3 regions of the Arthrobacter pasteuri genome follow, and region 1 is predicted to be linked to each of the others. Evidence: riboswitches for the same ligand, from Rfam matches in the RefSeq annotation. Region 1 holds a riboswitch; each other region holds the start of a gene.
The links. Region 1 has a riboswitch for S-adenosylmethionine ahead of ACX80H_RS12575 (LLM class flavin-dependent oxidoreductase). Riboswitches for the same ligand answer to the same signal wherever they lie in the genome.
Positions count from the first base shown of each region.

Region 2: another riboswitch for S-adenosylmethionine. It lies ahead of ACX80H_RS07500 (ABC transporter substrate-binding protein); the one in region 1 lies ahead of ACX80H_RS12575 (LLM class flavin-dependent oxidoreductase).
Region 3: another riboswitch for S-adenosylmethionine. It lies ahead of ACX80H_RS09320 (MetQ/NlpA family ABC transporter substrate-binding protein); the one in region 1 lies ahead of ACX80H_RS12575 (LLM class flavin-dependent oxidoreductase).

Region 1 covers NZ_JBTNDO010000002.1:323,147-328,638, reverse strand. Annotated here, with positions in the region: gene ACX80H_RS12605 (SDR family NAD(P)-dependent oxidoreductase) at 1-176, shown strand, start outside; gene ACX80H_RS12600 (alpha/beta fold hydrolase) at 230-1,063, opposite strand; gene ACX80H_RS12595 (TetR/AcrR family transcriptional regulator) at 1,159-1,737, shown strand; gene ACX80H_RS12590 (GNAT family N-acetyltransferase) at 1,734-2,027, opposite strand; gene ACX80H_RS12585 (DUF7793 family protein) at 2,087-2,464, opposite strand; gene ACX80H_RS12580 (SDR family NAD(P)-dependent oxidoreductase) at 2,605-3,363, shown strand; SAM riboswitch class IV at 3,456-3,569, shown strand; gene ACX80H_RS12575 (LLM class flavin-dependent oxidoreductase) at 3,606-4,994, shown strand; gene ACX80H_RS12570 (methionine ABC transporter ATP-binding protein) at 5,117-5,492, shown strand, end outside.
Region 2 covers NZ_JBTNDO010000001.1:1,598,548-1,604,039, reverse strand. Annotated here, with positions in the region: gene ACX80H_RS07520 (ABC transporter ATP-binding protein) at 1-242, shown strand, start outside; gene ACX80H_RS07515 (energy-coupling factor transporter transmembrane component T family protein) at 239-1,036, shown strand; gene ACX80H_RS07510 (amino acid ABC transporter ATP-binding protein) at 1,167-1,904, opposite strand; gene ACX80H_RS07505 (amino acid ABC transporter permease) at 1,901-2,665, opposite strand; gene ACX80H_RS07500 (ABC transporter substrate-binding protein) at 2,676-3,596, opposite strand; SAM riboswitch class IV at 3,767-3,884, opposite strand; gene ACX80H_RS07495 (aminodeoxychorismate lyase) at 3,992-4,870, opposite strand; gene ACX80H_RS07490 (DUF7793 family protein) at 4,966-5,349, shown strand.
Region 3 covers NZ_JBTNDO010000001.1:1,948,418-1,953,909, reverse strand. Annotated here, with positions in the region: gene ACX80H_RS09325 (GAF domain-containing sensor histidine kinase) at 1-941, shown strand, start outside; SAM riboswitch class IV at 1,057-1,170, shown strand; gene ACX80H_RS09320 (MetQ/NlpA family ABC transporter substrate-binding protein) at 1,357-2,241, shown strand; gene ACX80H_RS09315 (methionine ABC transporter ATP-binding protein) at 2,315-3,343, shown strand; gene ACX80H_RS09310 (methionine ABC transporter permease) at 3,343-4,002, shown strand; gene ACX80H_RS09305 (heme-dependent oxidative N-demethylase family protein) at 4,074-5,168, opposite strand; gene ACX80H_RS09300 (PDR/VanB family oxidoreductase) at 5,179-5,492, opposite strand, start outside.

The DNA of each region.
Region 1 (5,492 bases):
AGGGCGGGAATCCGGAGCTGTTCTCCACGGCGATGGGACTTAATCCGACCGGCCGCATGGGCACTCCGCAGGAGGTGGCGGACGCCGTCGTCTTCCTCGCCAGCCCACGGTCCAGCCGCACCACGGGAGCGAACCTCCTGATCGACGGCGGCCTCACCCGCGGCATCCAGTTCTAGGAGCGGTGTTCCCCACGCCGCAGGGCGCCGAGCCCCTGCGGCGTGGGGCGAGGCTACTTCGCGAGGAAGCGGAGCAGGACCTCGTTGATCTCCGCGCCATGCGTCCAGAGCATGCCGTGCGGTGCGTCCTCGATCTCCACGTACTCCGCGGAGGGCAGGCGCTTGGTGAACTCGCGGCCGGTCGAGTCGATCGGGAGGATGCGGTCTCCTGTGCCGTGGACGATCAGCGACGGGACGGTCACCTTCTCGACGTCGGACCGGAAGTCGGTCAGCCAGGAGTCGACGACGGCGAAGGACGCGTACCAGGAGGCTCCGGCGGCGACGTTCCAGGCGTTGCGCAGTGCTTCCTCGCTCAGGCGGTTGCCGAGGAAGTCGTCGGTGTTGAAGAAGTCGTTGTAGAAGTTCGTGAACCAGGCATAGCGGTCCTCGATGGCGGCGTCGCGGATGCCGTCGAACACGGTCGAGGGTACGCCGGAGGGGTTGTCCTCGGTCTGGAGGAGGAACGGCTCGAGCGAGGCGAGGAACGCAGCCTTGGCCACACGGGCCTCTCCGTAGGTGCCGATGTAGCGGCCCACTTCACCGGTGCCCATCGAAAAGCCGACGAGGACGACGTCCTGCAGGTCGAGGGTCTCGAGGACCGTGTTGAGGTCGGCCGCGAAGGTGTCGTAGTCGTAGCCCGTGGTGGGCTTGCTCGACTTGCCGAAACCGCGGCGGTCGTAGGTGATGACGCGGTAGCCGGCGTCGAGGAGGGCGGCGGTCTGCTTCTCCCACGAGCCGCCGTCCAGCGGGTAGCCGTGGATCAGGACGACGGGCTGGCCCGTTCCGTGGTCCTCGTAGTAGAGCTCGATGTCCGTGGTGTTCTCGGTGCCGACTGCGATGAAGCCCATGACCATGTCCTTGTCTCGAAGTGAGAGAACGTTCGTTCTCTCCCGGTGATCACATCGTATAGAACGATCGTTCTCCCTACAAGTAGAATGGGTGCATGGATATTTCCGAGGCCCGCTCCCGCATCGTGGCGACCGCCGACGAGCTCTATAACGCAAAGGGGATCCAGGCCGTCGGCATGGACGAGCTGCGTGCGGCGGCAGGTGTCTCCCTGAAGAAGCTGTACCAGGAGTTCCCGTCGAAGGGCAGCATCGTCCTGGCGGTCCTCGAGCGCCGGCACCGGTCCTGGACGGAAGGGCTGGATGCGACGGTGCGCGAGGCCCCGACGCCGAGTGCACGGCTCCTCGCGATCTTCGACTTCCTCGCGCAGTGGTTCGGCGAGGATTCCTTCCGCGGATGCGGCTTCATCAACAGCTTCGCGGAACTCGGAGCCGTCAGCCCGGACGTCGCGGAGTACGCCCGAAAGCACAAGGCATCCTTCCAGGACTATGTCGGGCGCCTGGCCGAGGAGGCAGGGGCGCCGTCGTACCTCGCGGCACAGCTGTCGATCCTCGCAGAGGGCGCGCAGACCACGGCGGCAATCGCCGGGACCCCGGAAGCGGCAGGGCAAGCGCGTCGGGCGGCCGAAGTGCTCATCGATGCGGCGCTGGGTGAAGGGGTTGGACGGGCAGGCTAGCCCACCAGGTCCTGGTACTCGGGGTGGTCTCCGATGAAGGCCGCCACGAACTCGCACTGGGGTACCACGGTGAGGTGCTGCGCGCGGGCGTCGTCGAGGGCGTACCGGATCAGCGTGCTGCCGATACCCTGGCCCTCGACCTCTTCGTCGACCACCGTGTGGGTAAAGACGATGGTGTCGCCGGACCGTTCGTACGCCGCCATGCCCGCAGGGTCTCCGTCGAGGTTCGCGATGTAGCGGCTCTTCGCCTCAATGTTCGTGACCTGGATCCCGCTGTTCCCGGAGTTCATGCTGTCACCTTCGCATTCACCACGAGAACGGGTCAATGCGCCCTTCCCGCGGTCCGGTGCTAGTCGCGCGAAGCCGGTCCCGTAGCGTGCTCGGCCGTGCTGCCGTCGAGCAGCCATGCGAGCGCTTCGGTCTCGGAGCAGAAATAGCGCGTGACGGTGGGGGAGCGGTGGGAGAACCCCGACATCACCTCGTCGACGACGTCCTCACCCACGACGGCGACTCTGGAGAACCCTCGGTATGCAGCCATTCCAACGCGTGCTTCGGGAGTGATGCCGGTGATGCCATGCATGTGGACCAGGAGCGGCAGTGCGGTGGGACCGTGGAATTCTGCCAGGGCGCGGGCGGCGGCAACGGCATGCGCATAGGTGATCTCGACGCCGCGCTTCCACCGAAGCTTCAAGATCCCCCTGTCGAAGTGCGCACTGAATGGGTCCATCGAGGTCCTTTACCGGAGGTAGAAGCAGTAGCTTGACAGCGTACCAAGGGGGACTTCGTGGTTCAGCCTCCTCGTCGGTGTTCCGACTCGACCTGAGCGCTTCGGGCTCCCGGTGCCATGCGGGCTGTAGCGTCTGATCCATGACATTGAGCATTCTGGTGACCGGCGCGAGTCGCGGGATCGGCGCCGCCATCGCTCACGACCTGGCTGGACGGGGACATCGCATCGCCGTGCATGCGGGACGCGATGCGACGGCTGCTCTGGCGGTTCGTGACGCCCTGCCCGGCGCAGGTCACGCCGTCGTCGTCGGTGATGTCGCCGATCCGGAGGAGTGCGTGCGGATCGTCGAGGAGACCGTGCGGGAACTCGGCGGGGTCGACGTCCTGGTGAACAATGCAGGGATCTTCGAGGCGCATCCTGTTGCCCAAGCATCCTTCGACGACTGGCAGCACGCCTGGCGCCGCACCCTCGCCGTCAACCTGCTGGGGCCCGCGAACCTGGCCTGGCTCGTGGCGCGCCACCTCCTGGATCGGCCCTCGGGACCCGAGGGCGGTCGGCTGATCAGCGTGGGCTCCCGCGGCGCCTACCGGGGTGAACCCCTGAACCCTGCCTATGGGGCGAGCAAGGCTGCGCTTCATTCGATGACCCAGTCGCTGGCCGTTGCGCTCGCACCCTCGGGCATCCTCTCGGCGGCGGTCGCGCCCGGTTTCGTCGAGACGGACATGGGCCGGACGGTGCTCGACAGTCCGGAGGGTGACGCGGTCCGGGCGCAGAGTCCGTTCAATCGGTTGGCCACCCCGGAGGAGGTGGCGCAGACCGTGGCATGGCTTGCCACGGATGCTCCGCTCTGGGTCAGCGGCACCGTGGTCGACGTGAACGGGGCGTCCTACCTTCGGTAACCGTCTCCTCGGCCGAGGCCTTGCCGATCGTGACGCACTGTGACGGATGCATATGGACGCCGGCGCGGACGGGCATCTAGGCTCATCACCAGAATCAAGAGCTCCAACGTCAAACCCTGGTTTGTTGGACGGCAACCCTCTCGCTGTAGCGGGGTGCCCCAGGTGAGGATTCGGCCCGGCATGCACCGTGCGGGCAAGTATGGCGCTACCCTCACGGCAGTGCCCTGACATGAGGATCTTTCATGCCCGCATCACCGCGCCATATTCGCTTCAATGCCTTCGACATGAACTGCGTGGGCCACCAGTCACCTGGCCTGTGGCGGCACCCGGACGATCAGTCCTGGCGCTACAAGGACCTGCGGTACTGGGCCGACCTCGCCAAGACCCTGGAAAAGGGCCTGTTCGACGGCATCTTCATCGCCGACGTCCTCGGCACCTACGACGTCTACGGCGGTTCCAACGAGGCCACCCTCCGCCAGGGGACGCAGACCCCGGTCAATGATCCGTTCCTGCTCGTCTCCGCCATGGCCCTCGTCACCGAGCACCTCGGCTTCGGAGTCACGGCGGGCACCGCGTACGAGCACCCCTACCCGTTCGCCCGCAGGCTCTCCACCCTCGACCACCTCACCAATGGCAGGGTCGGCTGGAACGTGGTCACGGGCTACCTGCCCTCCGCCGCGCGGAACATGGGCAACGAGGACCAGCTGGAGCACGACGAGCGCTACAACCACGCGGACGAGTACCTCGAGGTCCTCTACAAGCTGCTCGAGGGGTCCTGGGAGGACGACGCCGTGGTCCGTGACCGTGAGGCCGGCGTCTTCACCGATCCGGCCAAGGTCCACGACATCAACCACGACGGCAAGTACTTCAAGGTCCCCGGTATCCACCTCAGTGAGCCCTCGCCGCAGCGGACGCCCGTGATCTACCAGGCCGGTGCCTCCTCGCGCGGGATCGCCTTCGCTGCGGGGAACGCCGAGGCGGTCTTCGTCGGCGCACCCACCAAAGTGATCCTCAAGGACGCCGTGAAGAAGATCCGCGACGCCGTCGAGGCCGAAGGACGCGACCGCTACTCCGTACGGATCTACACCATGCTCACCGTCATCACGGACGAGACGGAGGAAAAGGCCCAGGCCAAGCACGCCGAGTACCAGCAGTACGTCAGCTACGAAGGAGCCCTTGTGCTGCTGTCGGGCTGGCTGGGCATCGATCTCAGCGTCTACGACCCCGACGAGCCCATCGGCAATGTGAAGTCGAACGCCATTCAGTCCGCCGTCGCGAACTTCCAGAAGGTGAACGACGACGGCGAACCCTGGACCGTGCGCGACATCGCCGAGTGGGCAGGTATCGGGGGGCTTGGTCCGCGCATCATCGGGTCCGGGTCGCAGGTTGCCGATGAGCTCCAGGCCTGGGTCGAGGAGACCGACGTGGACGGTTTCAACCTGGCGTATGCCATTACGCCCGGCTCCTTCGAGGACGTCATCCAGTACGTGGTTCCTGAACTCCAGAAGCGGGGTGCCTATCCGACGGAATACGTCGAGGGAACCCTGCGCAACAAGCTGTTCGGCAAGGGCGACCGCCTTCCCGAGGAGCACCGCGGAGCGCGCTTTCGGCTCGAATCCGTCCGGCTCTGACGCCCCACTGACCTGACGCGGACCGCCGGGGTTCCCGGCGGCCGAACCCGCAGCACCGTCCATCCCTTCCCTGCTGCCCACCCTTTCGACGCTTCCGACCCGCATCCTGCCCAAGGAATCCCATGATCTCGCTTCGACAACTGACGAAGACCTACGGTCGCGGACACGCTGCCGTCACCGTGCTCGACCACCTCGATTTCGAGGTGCCCACCGGCCGTATCGCCGCCGTCGTCGGCCCGAGCGGTGCAGGCAAGAGCACCCTGGCCCAGTGCATCAACCTGCTCGAACGTCCGACGTCGGGGGCCGTCGTCGTCAATGGCGAGGAGCTGTCGGGCCTGCCGGAGAAGCGTCTGCGCGAGGCGCGCCGCCGCATCGGCACTGTGTTCCAGTCCTCGAGCCTGCTCAGCCGCCGGACCGCCGCGGAGAACATCGCCCTGCCCCTCGAATACCTCGGCGTCACTCCCGGCGAGGCGCGGGCTCGTGTTGCCGAGTTGCTGG
Region 2 (5,492 bases), on a different contig from region 1:
GGGAGAAGCGGCGCCTGTCCGTCGCGACCATGCTGGCGACCGCCCCGCGCATCCTGATCCTCGACGAGCCGACGTTCGGGCAGGACGCCGGGACGTGGGCCGAACTCGTCACCCTGCTGCGCGAACTGATCCACGAGGGCGTCTCCGTCCTCTCCGTCACGCACGATGCCGATTTCATCGCAGCACTGGGCGGCGCCACCCTGCACATCTCCGGCGGAGCGGGACGGCTGGTGACCCGGTGAGCACCGACTACCTGACCCCGGTGCTGACCGGGAAGACGCTGCTGCGCGCCAATCCCGTGTCCAAGCTGTTCGCCGCCACCGTCGTCACGCTCGCGCTGATGGCGAGCATCGACTGGGTGAGCGCCGCGGTGGTCCTCGCCTGCGAACTCGCGCTGATGCCCCTCCTGGGTATCAGCGCGGTGGGACTGGCGCGGCGGACCTGGCCGCTGCTGATCGCTGCGGCGATCGGCGCCTACGGAACCGCCCTGCTGGCCGAGAAGACGGGGCGCGTGCTGCTCGACGTCGGGCCGTTCCTGTTCACCGAGGGGTCGGTTGCGGCCGGCACTGCCGTCGGGTTGAGGGGCCTGGCGCTCGCACTCCCGGGCATCTTCCTCCTGCTCACCACGGATCCCACGGACCTCGCCGACGCACTCGCCCAGAGGCTGCGCCTGCCGCACCGGTTCGTCCTGGGGGCACTGGCGTCGCTGCGCCTGGTCGGCCTGCTCATGGAGGAGTGGGAGACCCTCGGGCTGGCTCGCCACGCACGGGGCATCGGCCCGGACGGCTCGATCGTCGCGCGGACCCGCAACCTGCTGGGGCAGTCCTTCGGGCTGATCGTGCAGGCCATCCGGCGGGCCACCCGGCTGGCCGCGGCGATGGAGGCCCGCGGCTTCGGCGGAGGCACACGCACGTGGGCACGCGAGAGCACCCTGGCGCCGCTCGACGCCGCTGTCGCCGTCGTCGGCCTCCTGATCGCCGGAGGTGCGGTGACGGCGGCCGTCCTGGCCGGGACCTGGAACTTCATCCTGTCCTGACCGGGACGACCGCCGTCACGGCAGGACACTGCGCCCCGCAGCGCCGCCTCCGAGTGGAAGGCGCGGGAAACGCCACAGGGGCCCCGCGTGTGCGGAACCCCTGTGGTGAGCGGACGATGCGGCAGGACCGCTACAGCACGTCCGAGAGGAACGACTTCAGGCGCGGCGTCTGCGGGTTGTCGAAGACCGCGGCCGGCGGGCCGGACTCGACGACGACGCCGCCGTCCATGAACGTCACGGTGTCCGAGACGTTGCGCGAGAAGCCCATCTCGTGGGTGACGACGACCATGGTCATGCCCGCCGTGGCGAGGTCCGCCATGAGGGCGAGGACGCCCTTCACGAGCTCCGGGTCCAGTGCGGAGGTGGCCTCGTCGAAGAACATCACCTCGGGGTCCATGGCGAGCGCCCGGGCGATCGCCACCCGCTGCTGCTGTCCGCCGGAGAGGGTCCCGGGCCGCACGTCGGCCTTGTGCTTGAGGCCCACCAGGTCCAGCTGCGCGAGGGCCTTCTGCCGGGCCTCGTCAGCGGACATCTTCCGGAGCTTGCGCAGCGCGAGGGAGACGTTGTCCACCACGGTCTTGTGCGGGAAGAGGTTGAACTGCTGGAACACCATGCCGATGCGGCGGCGCAGCTCGTCCGGGTTGTCCTTCAGGACGGACCGGCCGTCGAGCAGGATGTCGCCCTTGTCCGGTTCGATCAGGCGGTTCAGCACGCGCAGGAGCGTGGACTTGCCGGACCCGGAGGGGCCGATGACCGACGCCGTCGTGCCCCGCTCCACATGCAGGTCGATGCCGCGCAGTACATGGTTGGAGCCGAAGGAGAGGTGGAGGTCCCTGCCGGTCAGGGTGCCCGATTCGAGAGTCTTCATGCCTTCGCTCCTTCGCCGATCTTCGCGGCCAGTTCGTCGGGCTCGGGCTTCTCCCGCTTGCCGACCCGCAGCCGGTTGTCGATGTAGTTGACCAGGTGGGTCAGCGGGATCGTGAGGCACAGGTACAGGGCGGCGGAGGCGATGAGCGGCGAGAGGTTGCCCGTGTTGCTGGCCGCATCGTTGCCGATCCGGAACAGTTCACGCTCGCTGGTCAGCAGCCCGAGGAAGTAGATCAGCGAGGATTCCTTGATCAGTGCGATGAACTGGTTCACCAGGGCGGGCAGCACACGCCGCACGCCCTGGGGAACCACCACGAGCTGCATGGAGGAGCGGTAGCTGAAACCCAGCGCGCGCGAGGCCTCCAGCTGTCCCTTCTCCACACTCTGGATTCCGGAGCGGAAGATCTCGCCGATGTAGGCCGCCGCCATGAGCGACAGCGCGAGGATGCCCATGGGGAACGGGCTCGTGCTGCCGGTGGCCTCCCGGTAGATCGGGCTGAGGCCGATGCCGATGAGCAGGATGATCACCACGGCGGGCACGCCACGGAAGATGTCCGTATAGATGCGCGCCACCCAGCGGAGCAACCGGTTCCGGGAGATCCCCATGATCGCGAGGACCATGCCGAGGACCGTCCCGATGATGCCGGACGCGATCGCGAGGATCAGGGTGTTCCGCAGTCCGACCGCGAGGAGTTCCGGCAGGACGGCGGCCATCGCCTCCCAGTCGAAGAAGGTCTGCGAGAGCTGTTCAAGGGCGTTCATGCAGGGACCGCTACTTTACTTCCACGGCTTTGCTGCCGGGCTTCCAGTCGGAGGGCATCTCGCGGTCCGGGTACCACTCCTTGGTGAGCTCGGTCCACGTGCCGTCCTCGATCACGGCGTCGAGCCCGGAGTTGAGCGCGTCGATCAGGGGCTGGTTCTCGCTGTTCACGGCGTAGGCCGTGAAGTTCTCGGTGTTGATGATGGTCTCCGCGATGGTGGTGTCATCGCCTTCCTTCACCTGGCCGGTGGCCTGCTGGGACGGGGCGACCCACGCGTCCACCTGGCCGTTCTTCACGTTCGCGTAGACCGTGTTGTAGTCCGCGAAGCGCACGGGCTCGAGACCCAGGGTGTTGGTCACGTAGTCGTCCTGGACGGTGCCCTGCACCACGCCGATGCGGGTGCTCTCGGACAGCGAGTCGAAGCCCGTGACCGTGGAGCCGTTCTTGGTGACGACGGCCATGTAGCCGAAGTCGTAGCCGTTGGTGAAGCCGACGTTCTCCCGGCGGGCCTCCGTGGTGGAGATCGAGGAGGATCCGACGTCGAACTGCTTGTTCTGGACCTGCGCGAGGAGGGCCGAGAAGTCGGTGGACGCGAATTCGACCTCGAGGCCGAGCTTGTCGCCGATGGCGCGCAGCAGTTCGTTGTCGTAGCCGGTGAAGACGCCGTTCTCGATGAAGATGTTCGGCGGCGCGTCCGAGAGGGTGCCGACGCGCAGCGTCCCCTCCGTGATGAGGCCGAGCTTGGAGGTGTCGATCTCGTCGACCGGCGTGGTGTCGTCGGTCGTGTACTGGTCGAGTGACTGCTGGTCGCTGCCGGCGAGGGCATCGGTGGTCGCGGTCGGCTCGCTGCTGCTGCTGTTGCTGCCGCAGGAGACGGTCAGCGCGAGGAGCGGTACGGCGAGTGCCGCGAGGACTGTACGGGAGATGCTCATGGGGTCCTTCTTCGATGCTGGCCCGGGGTACGGGCCGATTGGATGAGGTGGATCGCGGGGAGGAACGGATGGCTGCCGGGGAGGCTGCTGGCTGCTGGTGACACGCTCGCTGTTCTGGCCGTGAGCGTTGTGGCGGCTGCTGTCCCGGTTACCTCGGGATGATCCGCACGACGCCGTACTTGCCAACCGGGGGACTGGTCCCGGCGGCCGAATCTTCACCTGGAGCACCCCACTACGGGAGAGGGTTGCTGTCCAGCCGGCCAGGGCCGAGGGCTGGAGCTCTTGATTTCAAGAAAACGCTATGGCAGCACGAAGTGCCCGGTCAAAACGAAACTGCGCGGAAATCAGCGTTTGACGCGGTAAACGGCCTGTAGGGCAGGCTTTTGTGGCGAAAATTACACGAAGCGGTCCACGAGGTCGGTCAGCTCGGCCGTGAGGGCGGCCGAGGACCGGAGGGCCTTGCCGTCGAGCGAGAGCACGGGTGCGAGGAGCCGGATGCTCGAGATCAGCCACACCGCGTCGGCGTCGAGGAGGTGATGCGGCTCCAGCGGGCCGTAGCCGAGTTCCCACCCCTGCTCCTTCGCCGCCGTGAACAGGGCGCTCTGGGACGTGCCTGCGAGGATGCCGCTCTCGAGCTGCGGTGTCAGGAGTGTCTTCCGTCCGTCGCGGTCGTAGGCCAGCAGCACGGTCGAGGTGGGGCCCTCCAGGACCTTGCCGTCGGAGGACGTGAAGATGACGTCGTCGGCCCCGTGTGCCTTCGCGTAGCGGATGGCCGCCATGTTGACGGCGTAGGAGAGGGTCTTGGCGCCCATCAGCAGCCAGGGCGCGCGCTGCGCCACGGTGCTGTCGTACCCGCGGTCGAGGAACAGGACCCGGAGTCCCGTCCTGCGCTGCTCGAGCGTCGACGCCGGCACGGGCGCGACCTGGACCCACGCCGTGGCGCGGCCGGCGCCTTCGACCCCGCGCGTGGCGATGAGCTTCACGACGGCGTCACGGCGATCCGGCTCCGCTGCTGCGAACTCCCGCAGGCCGGTGCGGATGGCCCGGCTCCACGCATCGCCGTCGGGGACGGTGAGGTCCAGGGCCGCGGCCGACGACGCGAGCCTCGCCAGGTGCGCCTGCTCCTTGCGGGGAGACCCGTCGACGGCCAGGAGCGATTCGAAGATCCCGTCGCCGCGGGTGGCGCCCAGGTCCGTGGCAAGAAGCTGGGGCTGGGAGGCATCGACGACCCTGCCGTCGTCGTGGGCCGGGTCGAGGAACACGAGAACAGTCATGGCCCCCAGCGTATCCGCTCGCGCTCGACCACCCCTGTCTGTAGTGTGCGAGGGGATGCCCGGCACTCGGGTACCACCACAGGGGGTTGGGGAGCATGGTGGAAGAACGGGGTGCAGCCCCGGAAGTCTTCGTAGCCGAGCTGCGCACCGAGGTCCTGTGGGTCCAGTGGCGGCGCAACGTGAGCGTCAGCGACAGTGACGCCGCGGCGCTGATCGAGAGATCCAACGTCCTGTGCCGGGAGGTCTGCCCGCCCATGCTGGTGGAGCTCAACGGCATGGTGTCGCTCACGCGGAGCGCTCTTCACGGCTTCGCCACTGCGCTGAACATCGCAGCCATGGCCATCGTCGGCCCGAGCGCGGTCGACAGGACACTGGCGGACTTCTTCGCCCGGGTGCACAACCCGCCGTACCCCACGCGCTACTTCGAGTGCCCGGCCGAGGCGCTGGCCTGGCTCACCGGGCATCCGTACGGCCCCTGACGACGATCGCGTCAGGGGCTGACGGGAGTCCCCGACGGGTCCGCGGTAAACCATTTCCCGATACGGGAGTACGGTAATGGAAAGCCTGCTGATGAATCGCGGGACAGGGACGCACAACAGGCGTCGCGGCGTCGTACTTGCGA
Region 3 (5,492 bases), on a different contig from region 1:
CCGTGGTGGTCGCGGACTGCACCGAGGACCCGCGCTTCCGCGCGAATCCCTTCGTCGACGGCCGCTTCGGCGCCGTCCGGTTCTACGCCACCACCCCGCTCCTGACGAGTGACGGCGTACCGCTCGGCACCCTCTGCATCTTCGACGAAAAGCCCGGGAACCTCACCGATCAGCAGGCCGCGGGCCTCGAGACGCTGGCCGCGCAGGTGGTCGACGTCCTCGATCTCCAGCTGCGCACACGTCAGCTGGATGCCACGGTGTCCGAGCTGCAGCGCAGCAACGAACTGCTGGGCGAATTCGCCGGCCGGATCAGCCATGACCTGCGGGGACCGCTGACCAACGTCGTCGGCCTCGCTGAGCTCGCCGAGGACGAGCCGGCGCTCCAGGAGGGTCCGGCGGGCACGTACTTCAAGCGCATCGGGGCGAGCGCCCTCCGAATGTCCTCCATGGTCGAGAACCTGCTCGGCTACTCGCGCGTGGGCGGTGCGGCGCACCTCGAGACCGTCTCCCTCGCCGAAGCCGTCGCGGCCGCCGTCGACGATCTGGGGCACCACGTCGACGGCGTGGAGATCACGGCCGGGGACTTCCACGGCCACGCCGACCGCGAGCAGCTCCGGGTCCTCATCCAGAACCTGGTGGCCAACGCCGTGGCCTACGCGCGGCCGGGTGTCCCGGCGGAAGTGCGCATCACGGGCACCGGCATTGCGGAGTTCTGGCGCCTCGACGTCGCCGACAACGGGAAGGGCATACCGCCCGAGCAGTACGACCGTGTGCTCGAGCCGCTGGTGCGGCTCGAGCGTGAGGGCGATCCGTCCGGTACCGGGATAGGACTGGCGACATGCGTGCGCATCGCCCAGGCGCACGGCGGGCGCCTCGCCTTCGACCAGACCCCCGGCGGCGGGCTCACCGTACGGGTCTGGTTCGGGTCGAGCCCGGCCTGACGGTCTTCGCCCGGGTCGACGCGTCGCGCGCCCGCCGACCCGGTCGCCGAATATGACGCGCCGGGTCCCGGTCGTTTTGACCGTGTTCGATGCCGTCGCCTAGCGTTCCCAGAAGAATCAAGAGTTCCAGCCACGGGCCCTGGCCGGTTGGACAGCAACCCTCTCCCGTAGTGGGGTGCTCCAGGTGAAGATTCGGCCGCCGGGATACTCCGGACGGCAAGTACGCGATTCCCGCGGCGCTTCTTCGAAGCCCTGCCGGAGAACGCCCGCAGCATCCAGTGAGCGAGCATGTCAGTCCAGTAGAAACACGTCCGAGCAGCCTGAGCTGTCCGTCAGTCCTGCTGCGCGCTTCTGTCCCTCTTCCCCTGTCGCTGAGCCGTCTGCTCAGCAGGTACCCGTACGAAGGAAAGAAAATATGATCACCTCCCGCAAGCTCCTGGCAGCCGCCGTCGTCCCGTTCCTCGCCTTCACCGTTGCCTGTGGCTCCTCGGAGGCCTCCGAGGGAGGCAATGAGACTGTCCGCCTGGGTGTCGTGGGTGCGAGCGACCCGGAGTGGGCTGCGCTGACCGATGCGGCCGCAGAGGAAGGCATCGACCTCGAGGTCGTCGACTTCGCCGAGTACACGCAGCCCAACCCTGCGCTCACGGAAGGCGAGCTGGACCTCAACCAGTTCCAGCACCTCGTCTATCTCGCCCGCTACAACGTCTCCAGCGGCGAGGACCTCACCCCTGTGGGATCGACCGCCATCTACCCACTGGGTCTCTATTCCACGAAGCACAAGTCCGTGGAGGAGATCCCCGAGGGGTCGACCGTCGCCGTACCGAACGACGAGAGCAACCTCGCGCGCGGCCTGCTCGTCCTTCAGTCAGCCGGCCTGGTCGTCCTCAAGGACGGCGGCAGCGCCTTCTCCACCATCGATGACGTCGACGAGGCGGCATCCAAGGTGACCGTCACGACCCTCGAGGCATCACTGACGCCGACCTCCCTCCCGGACGTCGCCGCTGCGATCATCAACAACGACTTCGTGCAGGACGCCGGCCTGAACTTCGACGACGCCATCGCACAGGATGACCCGACCGATCCGGCCGCCGCTGCGTACGTCAACATCTTCGCCTCGCGCGCCGGTGAGGAGAACAACGAGACCTACCAGAAGCTGGTGAGCATCTACCAGGAGAACCAGGAAGTCCTCGACGCCGTGCAGGAGACCTCGGGCGGAACCGCGGAGTTCCTGAAGGTGCCGGTGGAGGAGCTGAAGACGTCGCTCGACACCGTCGAGGAAGACACCCGCGCCCAGGGCTGATCAGCCTTCTCTTCCGCGTGTGGCCGGCCGGTGATCCTGGCCGGCCACACGTATCCCCTCAGCTAGGAACACGATGCCACTCATCTCACTGCGGAACGTCACGAAGAGTTTCCCCCCGGGACGCCGCGGCGATCCCCTCGTCCACGCCATCGACAACGTCAGCCTCGACATCGAGGCAGGTGAGATCTACGGCATCATCGGGTACTCCGGGGCGGGCAAAAGCACCCTCGTCCGCCTGATCAACGCCCTCGAGAAGGCCTCCAGCGGCGAGATCATCGTCGACGGGCACCAGGTCACCAACGTCCCGGACCGCCAGCTGCGCACACTGCGCCTGGACATCGGCATGATCTTCCAGCAGTTCAACCTCTTCAGCGCCAAGACGGTCTGGAACAACGTCGCCTACCCCCTGCGGGTCGCAGGCAGGACCCGGGACGAGATCCAGGCCCGCGTGACCGAGCTCCTCGACTTCGTGGGACTTGCCGACAAGGCATCGAACTACCCGGAACAGCTCTCAGGCGGCCAGAAGCAGCGCGTCGGCATCGCCCGCGCCCTGGCGACCTCACCCAAGATCCTCCTCGCGGACGAGGCCACCTCCGCCCTCGATCCCGAGACGACCCACGAAGTACTCCGCCTCCTGCGCCGCGTGAACGAGGAACTGGGCATCACCATCGTGGTCATCACGCACGAGATGGACGTCATCCAGACCCTCGCCACCAAGGTGGCCGTCATGGACAGCGGACGGATCGTGGAGCAGGGCGATGTCTTCGACGTGTTCTCCAACCCCCGTGAAGCATCGTCGCGACGGTTCGTCTCCACCGTGGTCCGCGGCATCCCCGCACCTGATGAACTGGCAGCGCTCCGGGAGAGGCACCGGGGACGGATCGTCACCTTCTCCTTCCGCGACGGCGACTCCTCGCAGGCGTCCGTGTTCCTCGAACTGGCCGCTGCCGGCATCGAATTCGAACTCGTCTACGGCGGCATCAACGACATCCGGGGCCGCGCCTTCGGGCATCTCACCCTCGCGCTCACCGGAGCGGACAGCGTCATCGACGCGACCCTGCACCACATGGCCGGCCGCATCACCGTGAAGGAACTCGCCTGATGGAAGACCTCGTTCCCCTGACACCCCAGCTGTGGGAAGCCACCTACGAGACCCTGTACATCGTGGGCCTCAGTCTCCTCTTCGGAGGTCTCGGAGGGCTCCTGCTGGGCATCGGTCTCTACACCACCAGGGCCGGCAGCATCCTCGGCAACCGGGCCGTGTTCGGCACGCTGAACATCATCGTGAACATCTTCCGGCCGATCCCGTTCATCATCTTCCTCGCCGCGGCGCAACCACTCGCCCGCGCCGTCACGGGAACCGGCATCGGCAACAGTGCCATCATCTTCACCCTGTCCCTCGCGGCGGCATTCGGCATCAGCCGCATCGTCGAGCAGAACCTGCTGACCGTCCAGCCCGGGGTCATCGAGGCTGCACGCTCGGTCGGCGCGGGGCGACTGCGCATCATCCTGACGATCCTCATCCCCGAGGCTCTCGGCCCGCTGATCCTCGGCTTCACCTTCATCTTCGTAGCCCTCGTCGACATGTCGGCCGTGGCCGGATATGTCGGCGGCGGCGGTCTGGGCAACTTCGCGATCCAGTACGGCTACCGGCAGTTCAACCCCGTCGTCACCTGGGCGGCGGTCATCGTGATCATCCTGCTCGTACAGGCCGTCCAGCTGCTCGGCAACGTCCTGGCGCGCAAGGTCCTCCGCCGCTAGCCCCTACAGGTCGACCCACCACCCGGAAACGGATGGTGGGTCGGTCCGCGGAATGGTCCTTCTCGCAGGTCCTAGCTGGCGCCGGGCTGGATGCCGTCCTCGATCCAGGGGTAGCCCGTCGCCAGGGGTGCGCCGTCGTCGTGCCTCGAGAGCCATGCGACAGCGGCAGCGTGGTAGCGGTGGAAACCCTTGTAGTCGACGAGTTCGGGGTCGAGGGATGCGAGGGCCCGGTGCAGCCGCTTGGCCCAGTCGGGAGCATGGTCCACCAGCTCGGCCAGGCTGACGAGGTACGTGCGGACCGGGAACACCATGGCGTTGGACCGGGGAAGGCGATGCAGGGGCTGCAGCTCGATACGCAGGTACACCATCTCTCCTGCGTTCTCGGGGGTGACGGCCGCCCGGTCCGGCGCCCACTCCGGGAGTGTCTCCACCGAGGTCTCGAGACGCGGGTGGACGGTGAGGGACCAGTTGACCCGCCGGACGGGATGACCGGGCTTCATGCGGAGCAGGAACTTCAGCGCCCTGTCCAGGATCCCCATCTCGTGCAGTTTCGGCACGGGACCATGGAACTCGGCGAAGGTCATTCCCATGTTGAACTGGAGGGAGTAGTCCGCGCGCTGGGTCGTCATACCGGCACCGATGACCAGCGTGTTGTCCTTCTCCTCGAGGACGACGAACTCGCCCTGCGCCTGTCGCGTCGCGTACTCCATGGGGTCCATCGGCAGGGTGGTCGGATCACCGAAGGTGAACACGTCATCGATGCCGAGCGGCCGGTTCTGCCACCGCCACTCGTTCCCGTTCTTGGTGAGCGTGAAGTGTTCCGGGAAGTCCCTGGCGTACGACTCGAAGATGAGTTCCAGGAGGTCCCACTGCGCTTCCATCATGTGCGGCAGCGCGATGTAGTGGACTCCCGGCATCTCCCGGAGCATCTGGTCGCGGTGCGCGCACTCCGATGCGTAGTGCTCGTCGATGTCGAAGGCAGCCATCAGGGCGCCGTCGCCTGCCGGGACGTGGGGTTCGAGATTCATGGAGTACATGTACTCGTCATCCGGGAACGGGAAGGGAAGGCGCCGCACGGCCTCGCGCGAGTTCCGGAAGAGGTACTCGCCCTCCGGCGTGTAGGTCTCGATCGGTGTGGATTCGACTGACTCGGGTATCGCGGTCATGGAGATTTCCTTATGCATTGATGACGAGTTTCGTACAGGTGGCCCGCGAGACACAGGGCATGATGAGCTTGTTCGTGCACCGCTCCGACTCGGTCAGCCAGTCGTCCCGGTGGTCGATGGTGCCCTCGAGTTCCAGGACTTCGATCTCGCACTCGCCGCAGGCGCCTCCCCGGCAGAGGTAGGGCAGTTTGTGGCCCGCCTCCTCGGCGGCCTCCAGCAGCGACTGTTCGGGCGACACCTCGATGACCGCTCCGGACCGCGCCAGGGTGACGGAGAAAGGATCTCCCGTCGATCCCAGGTCCTCGAACCGTTCGAAGTGGATGT